4 regions of the Sphingobium sp. WTD-1 genome follow, and region 4 is predicted to be linked to each of the others. Evidence: riboswitches for the same ligand, from Rfam matches in the RefSeq annotation. Region 4 holds a riboswitch; each other region holds the start of a gene.

Region 1 (3,725 bases), 1.7 Mb from region 4:
GCAGCCGATGCCGGCATGGCGATCGGCAATGGCGCGGGCGCGCGCCTGCGTCATCGCGACTGGCGCCTGGCGCGCGTCGATCACGACGAAATCATTGCCCAGACCATGCATCTTGGAAAAGCGGCTCATCATGGCGCCGCATTTAGTGTGGCGGGGCGGAAAAGGCGAGTCTTGGCTGTGGGTGCGTACGGCTATTGGGCAGGAACTCGGAAAGCGACGAGCATGGCGCGGACGAAGGGGATAGGGCGGCCGTCATTATCTTTGCCGCCTTCCAGTGTAAGAGCGCGGGCCTGGGCGCAAGCGACGTTGACAAATTTGGCGTCCTTCTTGTCGGGCTTGATGCCCTGACAATGGGTGACATGCCCGTCAGTATCGATCTTAACGACGAGGCCGACGCTTTTTTCGCGCGCACCCTTGGGAAGCTTTTGGACCTGTATTTCCATGTCGACGGGCATCGTGATGCTTTGTGTCGTGGGCGGCCAGCGCTGGCTGGGCAGAAACCATTCCATACGGGTCTGCCACTCACTATAGACGGGGGCGCCCGTTTCGTCGGTCGCTGGTCGGAATTTCGCGCGCGCTGTGACGAGGGAGCAGGTCTTGTCGTTTAGCTCCGATGACAGTTGCGACTGGACGATATCGCAACGCACGACCCGACCTTCCGGCGAAACAAGGATGACGAACCAGAGTATGCCTTCCTCGCCCCGCTTTCGGGCATCAGCCGGATAGTCACGAGCCGTCAGCCAACTGCGCCCGGTGTCGACCGGAGTCGAGTTGGCGAGAGCAGCCGCGAACATCAATCCAAGCATGTTTATTATCCCCCCGCGGCTCCTGCTTCAGGGGCGGTGCGGTAGGGCGAAATGATGACAAAACAATGTCTGGATCAGGCGCCCCCGCCGATGATCGCTGCATAGGCGGTCTGATCGACATTGGCGCCGGAGATGACAAGGGCGGTGGCGCCTTCGGTGGGTGGGGCAAGGCCGGCGAGCATGGCGGCGAGGGCCACTGCGCCGCCTGGTTCGACCACCAGCTTGAGCGTGGTGAAGGCGAAGCGCATCGCGTCGCGCACCTGATCGTCGCTGACGACCAGGCCACCGGCGAGCAGGGCGTGGTTGATCGGGAAGGTCAGCGTGCCGGGGCTGGGCGCCAGCAGCGCATCGCAGATGCTGCGTGCGTCGGGCGAGACGCTTTCCCGCACGCCGCTGGCGAGCGAGCGAGCCGTGTCGTCGAAGCCGGCGGGTTCGACGGCATAGACGCTGATGTCGGGGCGGGCGGCCTTGACCGCCGTGGCCGTGCCCGCGACCAGCCCGCCCCCACCGCAGCAGACGAGAATCTGTGCGAGGTCGGCGCCGGCGGCCTGGGCCTGCTCCAATATTTCGAGGCCGATCGTGCCTTGGCCGGCGATGATGAAGGGATCGTCGAAGGAGGGGACGAGGGTGGCGCCGCGTTCGGTGGCAAGGGCGGTGGCGATTGCCTCGCGGCTCTGGGTGAAGCGGTCATAGGGGACGACCTCAGCCCCCATCGCACGCGTGTTGGCGGTCTTGATCGCCGGGGCATCGGCCGGCATCACGATCGTTGCCGGTATGCCGAGCAGGCGTGCGGCAAAGGCGACGCCCTGGGCATGATTGCCCGAGGACCAGGCGACGACGCCCGCCGCCCGTTCCGCATCGTTCAGCCGGGCGAGGCGGTTATAGGCGCCGCGGAACTTGAACGATCCGCTATGCTGGGCGCCCTCGAACTTCACCAGCACCCGCCGGCCGCAATGATCGTTGAGTGCGGCATTCTCGATCAGCGGGGTGCGGACCGCCGCCGGCGCGATCAGCCGCGCGGCATCGGCGACGTCGGCGGCAGTGATGGCAAGCGAATCGGTCATGTGGCGTCTCCCGGCAAGAGGCCCCTGCATAGCCGCCCGCCGGCGCCGCGCAACGATCCGCCGGGGCGATCCTGGCCCGCTTGGCAGGGCTTGTGCTTTGGCTTATGGGGGCCGCGCGCCGGGGCGGTCAAAAGCCCCGGACGCGCATGATCGCGCCGGTGCCCGCAAGGGCTGAAAACGGGAATGCGGTGCGGGGGGGGCGCAGCCCTTCCAAATCCGCGGCTGTCCCTGCAACTGTAAGCGGTGAGCGCGATGCGCAGGGTTCCCAGGCTCTTCAAAAGGGGAGGGCCGGAACCGGCCACTGGACGGACGAGTCCGGGAAGGCTGGCGCATCGCTGCCCTGACCCGCGAGCCAGGAGACCTGCCGGCGTCTGGTCGCTCTTGCCCTGGCCCAGGGGATGGCCATGGCGCGGTGTTTCCGTCGAGCGACGCCCATGGCGGCCGGGGCCGCATCGGTGCGTGGGGCGGGGCGCTGGCGTCTTCCCGATCCCCATGCAGCGACCGCTTGTGCGGACGCCCCGGTTCCAAATCGACGGACGCCGGGGGACGATAAAATGAAGATGTTGGGGATTTCGCTGATCGCATTGCTGGCCGCTACGCCGGCACTGGCCCAGGATGACGATATCGTCGTCACCGCTTCGGGCATCGCACAGCCGCGCGACGAGGTCGGCCAGGCGATCACGGTGATCGATGCCGACACGATCAGGACGCGCCAGGCGGTCGATGTCGTCGACCTGCTCGCCACCACGCCGGGCGTCCGCTTCAGCCGCAACGGCTCCACCGGCGGCGTGACCGGCGTGTCGCTGCGCGGCGCGGAGACGACCCAGACGCTGGTGCTGATCGACGGGGTCAAGGTCAACGACCCGAGCGGCATCGGCGACGGCTATGATTTCGGTCATTTGCTGACCGGCAATATCCGCCGGATCGAAGTGCTGCGTGGCTCCAACTCGGTGGTCTATGGCAGCCAGGCGATCGGCGGCGTGGTCAATGTGATGACCGGCGCGCCGAGCGAGGGTTTCGAGGTCAATGCCTCGGCCGACTATGGCTATAGCGACACGCTCAACGCCAAGGCCGATGTGTCGGGCACGCGTGGCGCGGTGTCGGGCGGCGTCGGCGTCGCCTATTTCAACACCGACGGCATTTCCTCGGTCGGCCGGTCCTTCGGCGGCGTGGAGAAGGACGGCTATGAGAATATCGCCACCAACGCCAAGCTGAAGATCGCCTTTTCCGACACTCTGAGCCTCGACCTGCGCGGTTATTATATCCATGCCGATCTCGACTATGACAGCTTCTTCGGCGCGCCGGCCGACAGCAGCGACGTCAGCAAGCTGGACCAATATGTCGGCTATGCCGGGATCAACCTGGCGCTGCTCGACGGCAAGCTGACCAACCGCGCCGCCGTCACCTGGCTGCGCAACGATCGCGACTATTATTTCGTGCGCGGCACCGACCCGGACTATGGCTATTCGGGCACCAATCTGCGCTTCGAATATGAAGGCGTCTATGCCCCGGTGGATCAGGCCAAGCTGATCTTCGGCTATGAGCATGAGCGGCCGGACTATGAGTATTTCGGCTTTGGCGACATAGCGAGCGCGAAGGCGAACATCGACAGCGTCTATGCACTGGCGGTGGTGAAGCCGCTCACCGGCCTCGCCGTCACCGGGGGCTTGCGCCATGACGATCATAGCCAGTTCGGCGGCGCGACCACCTTTGGCGCTAACGCCAATTACACGCCGAACGCCGGCGCGACCAATATCCGCCTCTCCTATGGCGAGGGGTTCAAGGCGCCGTCCCTTTATCAGCTCTACGACACTTATAGCGGCAACAGCGCGCTGCGGCCGGAGCGCTCGAAAAG
Region 2 (3,725 bases), 810 kb from region 4:
ATTGCGCGCCGCTGCTGGAAGACCAGCTCAATGCGCTGATGGCGCTGCCAGTGGCGGAGCGGGTCGCCCTGCGCCGCCGGATCAGCATTTTACTGTCGGACCCGGTCCATCGCCCGGCTGTCGAGCCGCTGCTGCACCGGGCCGCCGACTGCATGCTGCACCTACCGGCGCGGATCGGCGACTATAGCGACTTCTATGTCGGCATCCATCACGCCAACAATATCGGCCGCCAGTTCCGGCCCGATAATCCGCTGCTGCCCAATTATAAATATGTGCCGATCGGCTATCATGGCCGGGCGTCCTCTATCCGCCCGTCGGGTGATCCGCTGGTCCGTCCGCGCGGCCAGCGCAAGCCGCCCGAGGCCGATGTGCCGCTGGTCGGCCCGACCGCCCGGCTCGACTATGAGCTGGAACTGGGCGTGTGGATCGGCGCCGGCAATGATCTGGGCAGCCCGATCCCCATCAGCGAGGCGGCCGATCATGTCGCCGGCTTCTGCTTGCTCAACGACTGGTCGGCGCGCGATTTCCAGGCATGGGAATATCAGCCGCTTGGGCCGTTCCTCGCCAAGAATTTCCATTCGACCATTTCGCCCTGGGTGGTGACGCCCGAGGCGCTGGCGCCGTTCCGCATCGCCCAGCCGCCCCGGCCGGACGGCGACCCGGCGCCGTTGCCTTATCTCAGCGATGCCGACGATCAGGCCCATGGCGCGCTGGCGCTGACCTTGGAAGTCTATCTCTCCACCCAGGCGATGCGCGACGCGGGCCAGCCGCCGATGCGGCTCAGCCAGGGTCCGGCCAGCAACATGTACTGGACCGTCAGCCAGATCGTCACCCATCATGCCTCCAATGGCTGCAACCTGATGCCCGGCGATCTGCTCGGCAGCGGCACCATCTCCGCCCCGACGCGCGAGGGCTATGGCAGCCTGATGGAGATCAGCAGCGGCGGGCGCGAGCCGATCAGCCTGCCATCGGGCGAGACGCGCTGCTTCCTGGAGGATGGCGACGAGGTGACATTGCGCGCCACCGCGTCGGCCCCCGGCCATGTGTCGATCGGCTTTGGCGAATGCCACGCGATGATCGTGCCGGCGCGATGAGCGACCTCATCCTTCATGGCTATTGGCGATCGAGCGCGAGCTATCGCGTGCGGATCGCCCTCAGCCTGAAGGGCGTCGACTATGCGCAGGTCACCCATGATCTGCGGAGCGGCGCGCAGCGGGCACCCGACTATCGGGCGATCGCGCCGCAAGGGCTGGTGCCCGCACTGGTCGATGGCGACACCGTGCTGACCCAGAGCGGCGCGATCCTCGAATGGATCGAGGCCCGCTGGGCGCAGCCGGCCTTGCTGCCCGCCGATCCCGGCGATGCCGCGATCGTCCGTGCCATGGCCGGCATCATCGCCTGCGATATCCATCCGCTCGGCAATCTGCGCATATTGCAGGCGCTGCGGCAGGATTTTGGCGCCAGCGAGGATCAGGTGCAGGGTTGGATCGCGCGTTGGATCGGCGAGGGCTTCGCCGCGCTCGAAACGCTGGTTGCGCGCCATGGCGGCCGTTTCGCCTTCGGCGACAGCCCCAGCTTCGCCGACTGCCATTTCGTGCCCCAGCTCTACAATGCCCGGCGCTTCGGCGTCGACCTGACGCCCTTTCCGCGGCTGTGCGCCGTGGACGCGGCGGCATGCGCGCTCCCCGCCTTTGCCGCCGCGCACCCCGATCGCCAGCCCGACGCTAACGCATGAACGACAGGGACACGCGCCTGTTCGCGACGCCGGCGGGAGTGCGCCTCTGCCCGATCGACCAGATGGCCGATGGCAAGGCGCGCAATTTCGTGCTGCAGATGCGGGCCGGCCGCTTCCATGGCTTTGCCGTGCGGGATGGCGATCATGTCGCCGGCTTTGTCGACCAATGCCCCCATGCCGGCCTGCCGCTCGCCCAGCAGCTCGATGATTATCTGACCCCGGATGGCAGCCATATCCGCTGTAGCTGGCACGGCGCCATTTTCCGCCGCGAAGATGGAGTCTGTGTCGGCGGGCCGTGCGTCGGCCAGCGCATTGCGCCCTGGCCGCTCGCCATCGCCGATGGCTGGATTGTCACCGCTGCCCAAAGCGACTAGGAACCGGCCCAGGGACGGCGCTTCGCATCGTCCCGACATGATCGCGCCGGTGCCCCCACGGGGGCTTAAAATGGGAAGGCGGTGCGGATGCCATGGCATCCAAGTCCGCAGCTGTCCCTGCAACTGTGAGCGGCGAGCGTGATGAACAAAGCTGTCCCCGATGCGGGATCAGCAGCCACTGGGCCGGACGCTAAATCCTGCGAGGCCTGGGAAGGCCGTTCCTCCCGCTATGACCCGCAAGCCAGGAGACCTGCCGGCGTTTAGGTCGCTCTTGCTTTGGTCCAGGGGATGGCCGGGGCACGGTGTTCCGTCTGAGCGACAGGTTGGCGGCTGGAGCCGCGCGGTCACGCATCTGCGGGCGAACAAGCGCCCGTCCGCGATGCGGGCCGGCCGTGCGTGCGCGCCCGGTTTGCTCCCGCCCCGGTTGCTCCGGCGCGCGAGTATTTGTCATGGCCAACACTGCATCTGCCAAGATTCCGACCACCGTCATCACCGGCTTCCTGGGCGCGGGCAAGACCACGCTGATCCGCCATCTGCTGGAAAATGCGAAGGGGCGCCGCCTCGCCCTCATCATCAACGAATTTGGCGATGTCGGCGTCGACGGCGAACTGGTGAAGGGCTGCAACGACGCCGCCTGCCCCGAAGAGGATATCGTCGAGCTGGCCAATGGCTGCATCTGCTGCACCGTCGCCGACGATTTCCTGCCGACCATGACCGCGCTGCTCGACCGGCCGAGCCCGCCCGACCATATCATCATCGAAACGTCGGGGCTGGCCCTGCCCAAGCCGCTGGTCAAGGCGTTCCAGTGGCCCGACATCCGCACCCGCGCCACGGTGGACGGCGTCGTCGCGCTGATCGATGCCGATGCGGTCGCCGCCGGCCGTTTTGCCACGGACGAGGCGGCGCTGGCCGCCGCGCGAGCCGCCGACCCCAATCTGGACCATGACAGCCCGCTGGAGGAATTGTTCGAGGATCAGCTCGCCTGTGCCGACATGGTGGTGCTGAACAAGAGCGACCTGGTCGATGCCGACACGCTGGCCGCGGTCGAGGCGCAGGTCGATGCCGAGACGCGGCCTGGCGTGAAGATCGTCCGCGCCGCCCATGGCGCGGTCGACATCGGCGCGCTGCTGGGCATCGTCGCGGCGGCGGAGGATGATCTCGACGCCCGCCCCTCCCACCATGAGGCGGAGGGCGAGGATCATGATCATGATGATTTCGACAGCTTCGTCGTCGACGGCGATGCCGTGGCCGATCCCGACACGCTGGTGCAGGCGCTGTCCGCGCTGATCGCCCGGCATGACGTGCTGCGCGTCAAGGGCATGGTCGCGGTCGCCGGCAAGCCGATGCGCCTCGTCGTGCAGGCGGTCGGCCCGCGCATCCAGCATTTCTTCGACCGCCCCTGGCAGCCGCAGGAAGCGCGCCGCACCCAGCTGGTGGTGATCGGCCAGAAGGGGCTGGACCGCGCCGCGATCGAAGCCGACATCCAGGCCGTGCTCGGCTGATGCATCTTCTGTCCGCCACGCCGGGAACGATCAGCGACGGCGAGGAGGCGATCGACCTCGACCAGCCGCCCGGCGACATCGTCATCCTGACCGTGGCGGACAGCGACCTCGCCT
Region 3 (3,725 bases), 830 kb from region 4:
CACCCAGAAGGAAGCCACCGAAGACCGAATGCAAGCCCGCCGCATCCATTGCCCAGGCACTGGCGGAAAACAACATGACCACAACGGCAAGCAGGGGAAATGTAACCCGCCCCTCCCGCTCGGCCCAGCGGGCCAGGGGGCGCATCAGACCAGGTGCCAGAAGCAGCATGACTGCGGCAAATAGCCCGCCACCGCCCAATGCCTTGACCGCGATCATATTGTCCACACCGATGCAGGCGAGCAGGATCGCCAAGATTGACCAGGCGATAGCATCGTCAATCGCGCCGGCGGACAAGGCCAAGGAAGCCAGCGGGGTATGGGCCAAGCCACGTTCGTTGATGATCCGTGCCAGCACCGGGAAGGCAGTGATCGATATCGCGACCCCCATGAACAAGGTCGCCTCGAAAGCGGTCACCATGTGACCAAACATCTCAAGCTGCAGCAGCCAGGGCGTGAGAGCGACCGCGACCAGGAAGGGCGCGACGATGCCACAGAGCGACACGGCGACCGCGCTGCCGGCATGGCGATAGAAATGGTCCCTGCGAAAGCCGAGACCCACCAGGAACATGTAGAGGCCGATCCCGATCTGGGCGGCGATATAGAGGATGGGCTTCGTCTCGGCCGGAAAGATCAGGGACTGGGCCTGAGGCGCCACGAGACCGAAGAAGGACGGGCCAAGCAGGATGCCGGCAATCATGTCGCCGATCACCCGCGGCTGATGAAAGTACGTGCCCGCCAGCCAGCCTACCAAACGGCAGGTACCAAGTATGACAACCAGCTGTAACGCCAATGCCGCGCCTACATGGACGATATCCATGCCCCTCCTTAACCCCATGCACCGTTCTTCGGGAATCCCACCTCCCGAGACGCATTCTCAATATGAAGAATGGCATGATGCAGAATTGGGACAAGTGTTTTTCGCAGCTCTGCGATCGATTGGCCGATGTGCTTGGCTTGTGCAGGCTTTTCGATTATTGGCCAGCCTGTGCTTCGGGAGCAATCCTGGTGCACATGAAAGCGCCGGTGTTCCGCAAGGAACCTAATCGGGAATGCGGTGCGGGGCTTTGCTCCAAATCCGCGGCTGTCCCTGCAACTGTAAGCGGATAGCGCGACATGCACGCCCATTGGGGCAGCCACTGGACAGCCATAAGCCGGTCCGGGAAGGCGCATGTCGGGCAACGACCCGCAAGCCAGGAGACCGGCCGGCGCTTTGTCGCTCTTGTCCTGGTCCAGGGAATGGCCATGGCACGGTCCTTCTCCGTCTGGGCGACGAAGCTGTGCGGCTGGGGCTGCACGCTCGCGCGTCGACGGGTGCTGCTCGCGCCTGCCCGCCTTTGCGCGTCGACCGGTGCTGCCGGCAAGCCCCCGCCATGTTCGTCGTCGCGCGCCAGCGCCGTTCCCCCAGCGGGACGGCCGGGAGAGAGGCATGGCTATTGTCAGGGGCTGGTGCCCGGATGCCTGGCGGCCGATGATGGCCGGCGACGGCCTGTTGCTGCGCGTCAAGCCGCCATTGGGCCGGCTGGCCCGTGACCAACTGATCAGCCTGGCGGCATTGGCCCGCACCCATGGCAACGGTCAGATCGATCTCACCCGCCGCGCCAATCTCCAGTTGCGCGGCCTGGATGAACGCAGTTGGCCCCGGCTGCGCGATCACCTGATCAACCTGCGCCTGGTCGATGCCGATGCGGAAGCTGAAACAGCCCGGAACCTGATGATCGCACCGGGCTGGCGCGCCGGCGACGACAGCGACCGGCTCGGGCGGGCGTTGCTCGCTCGCAGTCATGAATGGCCGCGTCTGCCTGCCAAGGTCGGCGTCATCATCGATGCGGGCCCGGCACCCATGCTCCACGGCGAACCGGGCGATTTCCGGATCGAACGGGGCATGGGTGGGAGGCTTATCCTGCGCGCCGACGGCCGGCATGCCGGCATGCCCTTGACTCGCGATCGTGAAATCGACGCATTGCTCGCCTTGGCACACTGGTTCGTCGAGAGCGGCGGCTCGGCGGCGGGACGCATGGCCCGCCACGCAGTCCCCTTGCCCGCATGGGCCGTTGGCACAGTCATGCCTACCGCACCCTCGCCAGCACCCATGCCCGGACGATGGGCCGGCGGCCTCGCCTGCGCCGTCGCCTTCGGCCGCATCACCGCAACAGCGCTGGAACGACTGGGCGACCAGCCGGGCTGGACCGCACTTCGCCTGACGCCATGGCGCATGATTCTGGTGGAAGGGGATGTAGAGGGCATCTTGCCCCCCGGCCTGTCATGCGATCCCACCGATCCGCTGCGCCATGTGGATGCCTGCCCCGGCTGTCCCGAATGCCCGCAGGCCAGCGTCGAGACCCGCATGCTCGCATGCCGGCTCGCCCCCCATGTTGCTGGCCGGCTCCATGTCTCGGGCTGCACCAAGGGCTGCGCGGGCATAGCCCCGGCCGATGTCCTGCTTACCGGCCACGATGGCCGCTACACCCTTAGTTTCCCGACCACCGACGCTGCCGCGCCGGCACGGACCGCCCTCTCCATCGCCGACATCCTGGCCCATTTCGGAGCGCATTGATGCCCCATGACTATGAAAGGGACGGCAGTGCCATCTATCGCCAGTCCTTCGCCACCATCCGCGCCGAAGCGGACCTGACCGGCTTTTCTTCCGATGAGGAACCGGTGGCCGTCCGCATGATCCATGCCGCCGGGATGGTCGATCTGGTGCATCATATCCGCTTCTCGCCCGGTTTTGCACAGGCGGCGCGCAACGCATTGGCGGCCGGCGCCCCGATCCTGTGCGATGCACGCATGGTGTCGGAAGGGATTACGCGGACGCGCCTGCCGGCCGACAATCCAGTCATCTGCACGCTCAACGACGACGCCGTCCCGGGCATGGCCAGCACGATCGGCAATACCCGATCGGCGGCGGCGCTGGAGTTGTGGCGTCCATATCTGGCCGGCGCGCTGGTCGCCATCGGCAACGCCCCAACCGCCCTCTTCCATCTGCTCGACATGCTGGAAGCAGCCGACTGCCCACGCCCCGCCGCGATCATCGGCTGCCCGGTCGGCTTCGTCGGCGCCGCAGAATCGAAGGCCGCCCTGTGGCAGGGCGCCCCGGTGCCGTGCGGCATTGTCGAGGGCCGGCTGGGCGGCAGCGCGATTACCGTCGCGGCCGTCAACGCGCTTGCGAGCCGCGCGGAATGAGTAGCACCATGGGCCGGATATATGGCGTCGGGCTTGGTCCGGGCGCGCAGGATCTGCTGAGCGTGCGCGCCGATCGGCTGGTGCGGGACACGCGTCACATCGCCTATTTCCGTAAGGCCGGCCGCCCCGGCCAGGCGCGCGGCATCGTCGCGGACATGCTGCGCAACGATGCGGTCGAACTGGCAATGGAATATCCCGTCACGACCGAAATCCCGCTGGATGATCCGCGCTACAATGCCCGGATGTCGGTCTTTTATGCCGACTGTACCGATCGGCTGCTGGCGATCGCGCGGGCCGGCGAGGATGTCGTGGTCCTGTGCGAAGGCGATCCCTTCTTCTACGGCTCCTTCATGCATCTGCACAGCCGGCTGTTGGGCCATGCCCCGGTCGAAGTGGTGCCCGGAATCACTGGGATGGCCGGTGCCTGGCATGCCACCGACATGCCCTTCACCTGGGGCGACGACGTGCTGACCGTCGTCATGGCCACCCTGCCCGAGGAGGAACTGGTACGGCGCATTCGCGATACCGATGCACTGGTGGTG
Region 4 (3,725 bases):
ATCGGCATAATCGACACGGTAGAGCGGCGCGTTGCGGCGGAAGGTCTGGACCGTCCACTGATCCATCTCCGTCTGCGCGATCCGCTCCGGCGGGCCGGCAATGGCGCTGTTGCGGCCGAATTCGCTCGCGATCCTGTGGATATTTTGCGGATCGACCTGCTCGACCGGTTTCCCCGACGCCCAGTCATGGGTGCCGACGGACACCCGCATCTGCGGGATGGTCCGCGTCGGATCGAGCGCCGGCGTCACCCGCAATACGGGCCGCCCCGCCATCATCTCGATCCGGGCGGCGGACAGCATCATGGTGTCGGGCAATGTCCCCGCCTGCCCCGGCGACAGCGTGAGGGGCGTGAGCCCCCCAAGCTGCGCGGCCGGTGTCAGGCGCGGATAGTCGACATAGAGCATCACGAAGCCGGACAGGCACCACAGCGTCATGACAGCGCCGATGATGATGCCCAGCCAGCGATGCAACAGGAGGACCGTCCGCAACATGGTCAGAAGCTCAGGCCATAGCTGACCCGCAGCGTGCGCGGCACGCCCCGGTAGAAGTAGAGGAAGCGGCTGTTGCTGCCGTCCAGTACTCCTGCATCGCTGACCGCCGAACGATAGCCGGTGGAGGCGTAGTCGCGGTCGAACAGATTCTCGACATTGACGCCGAACCGGTTGCGCCGCGCCTGATCCAGCCACAGATGGGCGCCCGCATCGACCACGGCATAATTGCCATAGTTCATCCGGCCAAAGCCCGATGCGGTCGACCAGACATCACCCACCCAATTGGCCGACAGATTGGCGCCGAAGCGGCCGGTCTGCGGCGCATAGACGATCGCGGCGCGGCCATATTGCTCCGGATTGCGATCCCGCTGCACCGAACTGCCCTGATTTCGGACGCGCGAATAGGTGTAGCTGGCCGACAGGCCCCAGCCGCCGCTCAGGTCCGCATTCAGCTCCAGCTCGGCGCCTTCGGCCCGCACCTTGTCGCGAACGTTGATATAGGTGCCGTCGGGAAAGGCCGGATCATCATAGGTCGTGTCGATCAGGTCGGTGATGCGCCGGTTGAAATAGGTCGCTTTCCAGCGGATCGCACCGCCGGCGAGCGCACCGCCCAGCGCGGCGTTGAGGTTCAGGCTTTCCTCCGGCTTCAGGTTCGGGTTGCCGACCTCGCAACAGGGATCATTGCCATAAAGCTGCGAGGCGTCGGGCAGCACGAAGGAGGTGCCGCCATTGGCCTCCACGAACAGCGCGTCGCTGACATCATAGCGACCCGAGACGTTCCAGATCGTCTTTTCCGATCCCTTCGCCTTGTTGTAGCGCAGGCCCGCCGCGATCCGCCCCTTGCTCGACAATTCGTCATTGGTGCGCAACTGGAAGATGCCGGCATGGACCTGTTCATCGGTCGGCGCGATCAGCAGGACGTCGTCGCGGCCGTTGAAGCTCTGGAAATCATAGCCGATCAGCGTGTCGATGCCGCGCAGCATGTTGAGCTGCACCACCGCGCTGCCGCCATAATCCTGATAGCCCCAGAAGGTGCCGGCCGGGTAGATGACCTGTGGCGGCCCCGCCGGAATGGGATTGCGGATCTGGACATAGGCGGTCTTCCAGTCGTGGAAATAGCCCTTGAGGAAGAATTGCACGCCATCCTCGCCGGTATAGTCGAGGCGCAGGCTGGCCACTTCCTCGTTGCGGTCGTTGCGGCTCTCCTTGGTCCGCGTCGCGCTGATATTGTCGAGATCGGCCTTGGTGTGCTGGTAGAGCGCGTTGAGGCGCAGGTCCGGCGCGATATCATATTGATATTTGATGCCCGCCGACCAGAGATCATAGCCGCGCGCGCGATCGGTGGCGCTCGGCTGCATCACGTCATAGGGGCGATAGCCGTCCGACTGGCTGCGATTGCCCCAGACCACGAAGCGATGCTGGCCGATCGCGCCGCGCAGATAGGCGTCCAGGCTGGTGCCGGCAAAACTGTCGAGGCTGGCATTGACCTGGCCGCCCAGATCGTCGCTGAAATCGCGGGTGACGACATTGATGACGCCGGCCGCCGCCTGGGTGCCGTAGAACAGGCTTTCGCCCCCTTTCAGCACCTCGATCCGCTCGATCATGCTGGCGGCCATGGTGTCATTGGGCGACGTGCCGCCATAGAGGCGGTTGTTGAGGCGGATGCCGTCCATCGTCCACAGCACATCCTTGGCGCGCGATCCCTGCAGCGCGATGTCGACATAGCTGAACGGCCCGGACTGCGACCGGATGAACAGGCCCGGCACCGCTTCGAGCGCGCGGGCGGTGTCGATCGCCGCGGCATCGCGGATCTGCGTATCGGTGACGATCTCGATCGCATGGCCATAGCGCGACAGCTGCTGCGGCAGCGTCTCTTCCAGGCTGGTGCCGGTGACGACGATGCTGTCGCCCTCCCCTTCATCGGCCAGAGCCGGCGATGCGAGGCACAAGGACAAGGCCAGTGCGGCCCGCGAAACGATAATGGACTTCATTTATTCCCCCATCCGGCGCCGCGTTCGACGGGCGGGGGCAACCTTCACGAGCGGCACGCGCGCGAACGTCCGACACACGCGCCGGCCGGGCGCCCAAGGGCAACCGACGCGCGTCGTCGCAGCGGCCCCAGCCGCTCGTTCGTCGCTCAGACGGAAGGTACCGTGCCGCGGCCATCCCCTGGACCAAGGCAAGAGCGACCAGACGCCGGCAGGTCTCCTGGCTCACGGGTCATCGCTTGATGCACGGCCTTCCCAGGCCTCGCAGGATTTAGCGTCCGGCCCAGTGGCTGGCGGATCGGGCATTCTGCCGTCCGCACATGTACATCGCGCTCACCGCTTACAGTTGCAGGGACAGCTGCGGATTTGGACGACACCCTGCATGAGAGGGCCATCCGCACCGCATTCCCTATTAAGCCCCTTTCGGGACACCGGCGCGATCATGATCCCATGCCGTGCGGCGCGGGATCGGCGGGATCGATAATCGAATATCAGGCGACCTGCAAGCGCCTCTCAAAACCAGGCGCGCAGGCCGATCACCAGCCTGGTGGCCGACGGCTTGTCGCCGGCGGCACGGGCATGGTCGGCCGTGTCGCCCAGCTTGCGCTCCCAATTGACGCCGACATAGGGCGCGAACTCGCGGGCAATCTCGTAGCGCAGCCGCAGCCCCAGCTCGATGTCGGACGGGCCGGCGCCGATCCCCAGTTCGGGCACATCCTGCGCCGCCAGATTGAACTCGGCGGCGGGCTGCAGGATCAGCCGCTGGGTGATACGCTGGTCATAGCTCGCCTCCAGCCGCAGATGGGCGTCGCCCCTGGTCGACAGGAAGGCTTCGACCCCGACTTCGAACCAGTAGGGCGCCAGGCCGTCGATGCCGATTACCGCATAGCTGCGGTCCGGCCCTTCGCCGAAATCCTGCCGCACGCCCGCCTGCAGGTTGAACCAGGGGTCGATCGCCCGGCTGTAGAGCGCCTGCACCTCGGCCCGTTCGAGCGATCCGCCGAACGCCCCCTCGCCCTCGCTCTTGACCGCGAAGCGGTTGATGTCGCCGCCGATCCAGCCCTCGCCCTCCCAGGCATAGCCGTCCGCGCCCTTGCCGGCGCGATATTCCAGCCGATCGAGCATCCATTGCGAATAGGTCATGCCGCCCCCTTCCGCGGTCATCGCCGCGCGGGCGCGGGCCATGGCGGCCGGGTCATAGAGCGCGTCGGCGGCATGGTCGGTCGGCACTGGCGGCAGCGTGCC

What was found. Region 4 has a riboswitch for cobalamin ahead of N6H05_RS07245 (TonB-dependent receptor plug domain-containing protein). Riboswitches for the same ligand answer to the same signal wherever they lie in the genome.
Region 1: another riboswitch for cobalamin. It lies ahead of N6H05_RS23990 (TonB-dependent receptor plug domain-containing protein); the one in region 4 lies ahead of N6H05_RS07245 (TonB-dependent receptor plug domain-containing protein).
Region 2: another riboswitch for cobalamin. It lies ahead of cobW (cobalamin biosynthesis protein CobW); the one in region 4 lies ahead of N6H05_RS07245 (TonB-dependent receptor plug domain-containing protein).
Region 3: another riboswitch for cobalamin. It lies ahead of N6H05_RS03230 (ferredoxin-like domain-containing protein); the one in region 4 lies ahead of N6H05_RS07245 (TonB-dependent receptor plug domain-containing protein).

What each region holds. Positions count from the first base shown of each region.
Region 1 covers NZ_CP119127.1:4,832,882-4,836,606, reverse strand. Annotated here, with positions in the region: gene dapF (diaminopimelate epimerase) at 1-132, opposite strand, end outside; gene N6H05_RS24000 (energy transducer TonB) at 192-806, opposite strand; gene N6H05_RS23995 (threonine ammonia-lyase) at 881-1,870, opposite strand; cobalamin riboswitch at 2,010-2,253, shown strand; gene N6H05_RS23990 (TonB-dependent receptor plug domain-containing protein) at 2,425-3,725, shown strand, end outside.
Region 2 covers NZ_CP119127.1:645,977-649,701, forward strand. Annotated here, with positions in the region: gene fahA (fumarylacetoacetase) at 1-1,094, shown strand, start outside; gene maiA (maleylacetoacetate isomerase) at 1,091-1,735, shown strand; gene N6H05_RS03335 (Rieske (2Fe-2S) protein) at 1,732-2,109, shown strand; cobalamin riboswitch at 2,140-2,381, shown strand; gene cobW (cobalamin biosynthesis protein CobW) at 2,559-3,611, shown strand; gene cobN (cobaltochelatase subunit CobN) at 3,611-3,725, shown strand, end outside.
Region 3 covers NZ_CP119127.1:627,663-631,387, forward strand. Annotated here, with positions in the region: gene N6H05_RS03225 (cation:proton antiporter) at 1-817, opposite strand, end outside; cobalamin riboswitch at 1,005-1,221, shown strand; gene N6H05_RS03230 (ferredoxin-like domain-containing protein) at 1,427-2,554, shown strand; gene N6H05_RS03235 (precorrin-8X methylmutase) at 2,554-3,183, shown strand; gene cobI (precorrin-2 C(20)-methyltransferase) at 3,192-3,725, shown strand, end outside.
Region 4 covers NZ_CP119127.1:1,454,743-1,458,467, reverse strand. Annotated here, with positions in the region: gene N6H05_RS07250 (PepSY-associated transmembrane domain-containing protein) at 1-492, opposite strand, end outside; gene N6H05_RS07245 (TonB-dependent receptor plug domain-containing protein) at 495-2,483, opposite strand; cobalamin riboswitch at 2,674-2,931, opposite strand; gene N6H05_RS07240 (copper resistance protein B) at 2,994-3,725, opposite strand, start outside.